2 regions of the Sinomonas terrae genome follow, and region 2 is predicted to be linked to the other one. Evidence: riboswitches for the same ligand, from Rfam matches in the RefSeq annotation. Region 2 holds a riboswitch; the other holds the start of a gene.
What was found. A riboswitch is a leader RNA that binds a small molecule or an ion and turns the genes downstream of it on or off. The one in region 2 is predicted to bind magnesium.
Positions count from the first base shown of each region.

Region 1 (3,202 bases), on a different contig from region 2:
GAGGTGCAGGACGGCCGACGTCGTATCCAAGGCCTCCGCTCGCGGACCCCCGGGGCCACCGTTGTGGGCAGCGGACGTGACTTGTCCGATGCCCCACGCCTGGAGCGCGGCGAAGCCGACGAGGAGGACGACGCCGCACAGCAGCAGGATGCGCGTCGAAAGGAGCGAGAGGAACTTGATCCGCTCCGAATTGAGGACACGCAAGAAGTTCGGTCCCGCGAGTCCCTCCTCGGGAGCAGCCGAGCGGCGGTTGGTTTCGACTGCCGTGCTCATCGCGTTGCCTCCTGTGTCTCATGGGCAGCCTTTGTCCCGAGCGCCCCACTGGGGCTGGATGCCGGCGGTTCCTCGTGGTGGCTCGCGTCATGCGAGCGGTATTCCACGTCGTCCTTCGTGAGCTGCATGTAGGCCTCCTCGAGCGAGGCTTGGAGCGGGGTCAGCTCGTAGACGAGGATCTGGTGGTCGAGCGCGGTCTGGGCGATGGTCCGAGGATCGAGGCCGCCCACTTCGAGGACCTCGTGCTCAGGAGCCTGGATGGTCACTCCCGAGCGTGCGAGAAGGCGTGAGAACTCTTCGGGGCGATCGGTACGGAGCCGAGTCCGGGCCTTGCCTTGGCTCGAAATGACGTCGTCAATCGGCGCATCGGCGAGGATGCGGCCCCGTCCGATCACGATGAGGTGGTCCGCGGTCTGCGCCATCTCGCTCATGAGGTGGCTCGAGAGGAACACCGTGCGGCCCTCGCTTGCGAGGTACTTCACGAGATTTCGCACCCACACGACCCCCTCGGGGTCGAGGCCGTTGACCGGTTCGTCGAGGACCACGACCTGTGGGTCGCCCAGGAGGGCAGCCGCGATGCCAAGGCGCTGCCCCATGCCCAGCGAGAAGCCTTTGACCTTCTTCTTGGCGACGGCACCGAGTCCGGTCATCTCGATGACCTCGTTGACCCGCTGCGAGGGGATGCCGTGGGTCGCCGCCAGTGCCGAAAGGTGGCTGTAGGCGGTGCGGCCGGGGTGTACAGCGCGAGCCTCGAGCAGCGCGCCGATCTCACGCAGTGGGGCCCGGTGCTTCGGGTACGGCGACCCGTTGACCGTAACTGTGCCGCGTGTAGGGGCGTCGAGGCCCATGATCATCCGCATTGTCGTGGACTTGCCGGCACCGTTCGGCCCGAGGAACCCAGTCACTCGGCCGGGCTGAACCGTGAACGTGACGCCATCGACCGCAGTCTTGGCACCGTAGACCTTCGCCAGGTCGGTCGCCTGGATCATGTCCCCTCCTGAGATAGCTGACGATTCCACGCTAGGACCGGCGGGGCCGCCGCGCGACGCTCCGTGGGATGAACCTGTGTGGCCAGCATCCTCCTCGAGGACTAAGGGAAAGCAGCCTTTCTGAATTGCGCTCCGAGGTCCGGCATGTATCATGTCCACGCAAGGTGCCGTTCGTTAGCTGAGGCTCCTTCGCGGATACAAGCCAGCGACCCTAAACGTCGAGAGACGCCACCGGTCAGGACAGGCTGCCCCGGGCTAAGGGGCAACCCCGATTGGCTCCCTCCCAGAGAGGGTCACGACGCGAAGTGCCAAAGGTCTTACGAGGAAGGGCACCCCGGGCAGTCTGCCCGGGGCCTCCCCAGGCACGTGAAGACGATGCGCAGGAGGTGGTTCGCCTTGTCAAGCGGCGACAGTAGTACCTCCCTGCGCGCATTCTGACTGGATTCATCCTCCAGCTGCACGTCTTCCCCCACCCGCACGCCGATGACGGCCCCCGACTGGGCCCCTCGGCGTGCCCGCTTCACGATCCCCGGCCACCGCTGGGAGGAAGCCGGTCCTGATGACCAAGACCTCTTTGAACCGTGCCCGTCGTCCCGCCGCCAAGGCGCGGACGCCGCAGCCGAGCCAACACAGCAACCAGACCTCGAGCACTTCAGCCGTGCTCGATGCCGCGCACGTCGGTGACATCAAGGGTGCCTTCGGCACGATCCGTCTCGACGAGTCCTCGGCCCAGTCGAGCTGGAAGGTGCGCCTCAAGACCCTCCTGGCCATCATTGGGCCGGGCCTCATCGTCATGGTCGGCGACAACGATGCCGGGGCGTTCGGCACATACACGCAGGCCGGGCAGAACTATGGCACGGGCCTCCTGTGGACTCTCCTGCTCCTCGTTCCGGTGCTGTACGTGAACCAGGAGATGGTGCTCCGGCTCGGAGCTGTGACCGGCGTGGGCCACGCGCGGCTCATCGTGGAGCGCTTCGGCAAGTTCTGGGGCGCGTTCAGCGTGATTGACCTGTTCATCCTCAACGCGCTCACCATCGTGACCGAGTTCATCGGCATCAGCATCGGACTGACCTACCTCGGGGTCCCCAAGATCCCAGGTGTGATCGTCGCCGCCCTCGTGGTGGTCGGGGCCACGAGCACTGGCTCGTTCCAGCGCTTCGAGCGCGTCTGCATGGTCCTGGTGTTCGGTTCGCTCCTGCTCGTGCCGATCTTCTTCATGTCCGGACCCGACTACGGCCAGATCGCCCACGGCTTCCTCGTCCCGGGCGTGCCCGCTGGATCGAGCATCTCGGACGTGACCCTCCTGATCATTGCGATCGTCGGCACGACCATCGCCCCCTGGCAGCTGTTCTTCCAACAGTCCTACGTCATCGACAAGCGCATCACCCCGCGCTACATGAAGTACGAGAAGGCCGATCTGTGGATCGGGATCGTCATCGTGGTGATCGCGGCGGGCGCGATCATCTCGTTCACTGCCTTCACCTTCGCCGGCCGCCCTGAGTTCGGGCAGTTCACCGACGCGGGAGGCGTCGCTGAAGGCCTCGGGAAGTACGTCGGTCACCTCGCGGGCATCCTGTTCGCCCTCGCGCTCATCGACGCCTCGATCATCGGGGCCGCCGCCGTGGGCCTCTCGACCTCCTACGCGCTCGGCGATGTCCTCGGCCTCAAGCACTCACTGCACCGCAAGGTGAGTGAGGCCAAGGGCTTCTACGCCGCCTTCGCGGGCATCATCCTCGTCTCGGCGATCGTCGTCATCATCCCGGGCAGCCCTCTCGGGCTCCTCACGGTCGGCGTCCAAGTCCTGGCGGGCGTCCTGCTGCCCTCCGCGACCCTGTTCCTCCTGCTGCTCTGCAATGACAAGGCCGTCATGGGCCCATGGGTCAACGGCAAGGCGATGAACGTCTTCACCTCGATCGTCATCGCGATCCTCGTGATCCTCT
Region 1 is NZ_JAKZBV010000001.1:97,069-100,270, reverse strand. It holds gene L0M17_RS00445 (ABC transporter permease subunit) at 1-273, opposite strand, end outside; gene L0M17_RS00440 (ABC transporter ATP-binding protein) at 270-1,262, opposite strand; M-box (ykoK) riboswitch at 1,426-1,596, shown strand; gene L0M17_RS00435 (Nramp family divalent metal transporter) at 1,822-3,202, shown strand, end outside.
Region 1: another riboswitch for magnesium. It lies ahead of L0M17_RS00435 (Nramp family divalent metal transporter); the one in region 2 lies ahead of L0M17_RS21950 (NRAMP family divalent metal transporter).

Region 2 (3,202 bases):
AAAAGCCGCCGCAGAATGGAGCAAGCTGCAGCCCGTCGTCAACGGTGCGGCGACGATCGCATCTGGTCTTGGTGTCGTCCCCGTAGTCGGCCCAGCCGCAGCGCTTGCCGCGCCGGCTTTGGCTGCATTGGCGAAGCTTCAGATCGGCAGCGTCCCCCCGGACGTCAAAGGGTTTGAATGGTCGGCAGGCAAGGTGACTTTCGCTTCCAAGGAACACGGATTGATGCAGGGCGTGATGTGGACGCTGCCAAGGCAGATGTTCGAGCTGCTCGGTGGAAGACTGACCGGCAGCGTAGCGGTCACATTCATTCCGGCTCAGATGCAGAGCCGAGGTGGCAGTGAGGGGGCGAATCTCCAGCCAGCCCCTGTGTTGGGCCATGCCGTGGTCTACGCCGACGGACGGCAGCGATGGAGCCCAGGCAGCAACCACTTCGTCGAGTTGATGCTCTCCCCGAAGGAAGCCTCCTAAGTTGAATGCCGCCGGTGCAGCTGCCGCACACCGGCTTTGTCATGGGGGAGGCAGCATAAGAAGGTGTCCTGTCAAAGGTTCCTTTGATGGGACCGCTGGCCATCACCTTCGACCCTCTCGACGCTTGCCCGGAAAGTTGTGGACTTGATCGCTGTTTGGCGGTGATCTGTGATCGCTAAATGGCGGCCTACTGCGGTGAGCCGATCCCTTCGGGGGCACCTGAAGCGCCCTGGCGAGCACTGGTCCCATCAATGTGTCTCACGCCGCTCATCCCAGAAGAAGCGGAGTTCTGCCCTTGATGGGACGGGTCGCGACGTCTTCGATCGCAATAGCTTGCGAGACGTTCAGGTTATGAGTCGAATTGGAGGTGTGGCATTGAGCTGAGGTGCCGGTCTCCTGTAGATCGCGAACAGGACGAGCACATACAGCGCTCCCCGGGCTTCCGGGTCTACTCGCTTATGGCAACCTCAATCGGCTGCCAAGTCTCAATCAAGTGCAGACTGTCTGTTATGCGAGTGAGGCCTCTGCGCGCTGGCCGCAGCGACTTCCGGAGGGCAACGGAAAGGTATTCTGCGGGCTTCATCTTGACGAGGAGTTCGTCGAGTTGTGCGCTCACGACATCGATTCCTGCCAGCTGGTTGATCATCGTGTTGTAACTGGCGGCAAAGTCTGGGCTGACGGAAGACAACTCGACTGCAATACGTCGCAGTCGCTGCATGTCCACATCAAGCTCCTTTGTCGTGTTGAACATGCGTTCACCGATCTCACTGACCCGCTCCGCAGGTTCCTTGAACGCTCGCGCTGCGCGTAAGCTCCAAGCCTGCATTTGTTGAACAGTCTGGCCTTCACCCGGTGTGGGGCTCGTGGTCGCCCTACCGAGTGCCTCGATGGCTGGCGCCATGTCTTGACTCGTGCGCGTGAGCTCGCTGATCGCAGTCTCGATAGTGCCCATGAGCTCTGCGAGGCCTGGGGTATCGTCATCGTCGTCCTCGTCTTGGTCACGCCCGTCAGGTGACAGGGACCTGCCGCGGCGGTCTCGATCGCGACGCTGAGCCACAGCGGCGCCTCGGTGGGGAGGACGGTCCACGCTTGTGCGGGTATCATGTGGACGCAAGGTGCCGTTCGTTAGCTGAGGCTCCTTCGCGGAAACAAGCCAGCGACCCCAAACGTCGAGAGACGCCTCCGGTCAGGACAGGCTGCCCCGGATCCAAGGGGCAACCCCGATTGGCTCCCTCCTTCGAGGGTCACGACGCGAAGTGCCAAAGGTCTTACGAGGAAGGGCACCCCGGGCGCCCTGCCCGGGGCCAGCCCAGGCATGTGGGAAGCGACGTGCAGGAGGTGGTTCGCCTTGTCGAGCGGCGATAGTAGTACCTCCTCGCGCACCCGCTGACCCGCAGTCCGGCCAGCGCACTTCCCCCTGTCCTTTCTGCATGCCGACCATGGCCTTGGCCTGGCGCGTTCGGCGTGCCCGCTTCACCGGTCCCCGGCTGCCGCCGGGAGGAAGCAGGTCATCCCATGCCCAAGACGAACCCCACCCACCGCCGCCCCTCGCCGCCGGGACCCTCACAGACAGCTGTGGCCAGCTCGGCTGTGCTCGACTCCGCCCACGTGGGGGACATCCAAGGCGCCTTCGGCACGATCCGCTTGGACGACGCCTCGGTCCAGTCGAGCTGGAAGGCGCGCCTGAAGACCCTCCTGGCCATCATCGGGCCGGGCCTGATCGTTATGGTCGGCGACAACGACGCGGGCGCCTTCGGCACCTACACCCAGGCCGGCCAGGACTACGGCACGAGCCTGCTGTGGACGCTCCTTCTCCTGGTTCCCGTGCTGTACGTGAACCAGGAGATGGTGCTCAGGCTCGGAGCTGTGACCGGCGTGGGGCACGCCCGGCTCATCGTGGAGCGCTTCGGAAAGTTCTGGGGCGCGTTCAGCGTGATCGATCTGTTCATCCTCAACGCCCTAACGATCGTCACGGAGTTCATCGGCATCAGCATCGGCCTCTCGTACCTTGGCGTCCCCAAGATCCCCGGGGTGATCGTCGCCGCCCTCGTGGTCGTCGGCGCTACGAGCACCGGCTCGTTCCAGCGCTTCGAGCGCGTGTGCATGGTCCTCGTGTTCGGCTCGCTGCTGCTCGTGCCCATCTTCTTCATGTCCTCCCCGGACTATGGCCAGATCGCCCAGGGCTTCCTCATCCCCGGTGTGCCCTCGGGGTCGAGCATCTCGGATGTGACCCTCCTGATCATCGCGATCGTCGGCACGACCATCGCCCCGTGGCAGCTGTTCTTCCAGCAGTCCTACGTCATCGACAAGCGCATCACCCCGCGCTACATCAAGTACGAGAAGGCCGATCTCTGGATCGGGATCGTCATCGTGGTGATAGCGGCTGGGGCCATCATTTCCTGCACCGCCTTCACCTTCGCCGGCCGCCCCGAGTTCGGCCAGTTCACCGACGCCGGAGGCGTTGCCGAAGGCCTGGGGAAGTACGTCGGCCACCTTGCGGGGATCCTGTTCGCCCTGGCCCTGATCGACGCCTCGATCATCGGAGCCGCGGCCGTGGGCCTCTCGACCTCGTACGCGCTCGGCGACGTCCTCGGGCTCAAGCACTCCCTGCACCGCAAGGTCAGCGAGGCCAAGGGCTTCTACGCCGCCTTCGCCGGCATCATCCTCATCTCCGCGATCGTCGTCGTCATTCCCGGCAGCCCGCTCGGGCTCCTCACGGTGGGTGTCCAGGTC
Region 2 is NZ_JAKZBV010000003.1:31,461-34,662, reverse strand. It holds gene L0M17_RS21960 (hypothetical protein) at 1-469, shown strand, start outside; gene L0M17_RS21955 (hypothetical protein) at 918-1,421, opposite strand; M-box (ykoK) riboswitch at 1,584-1,754, shown strand; gene L0M17_RS21950 (NRAMP family divalent metal transporter) at 1,985-3,202, shown strand, end outside.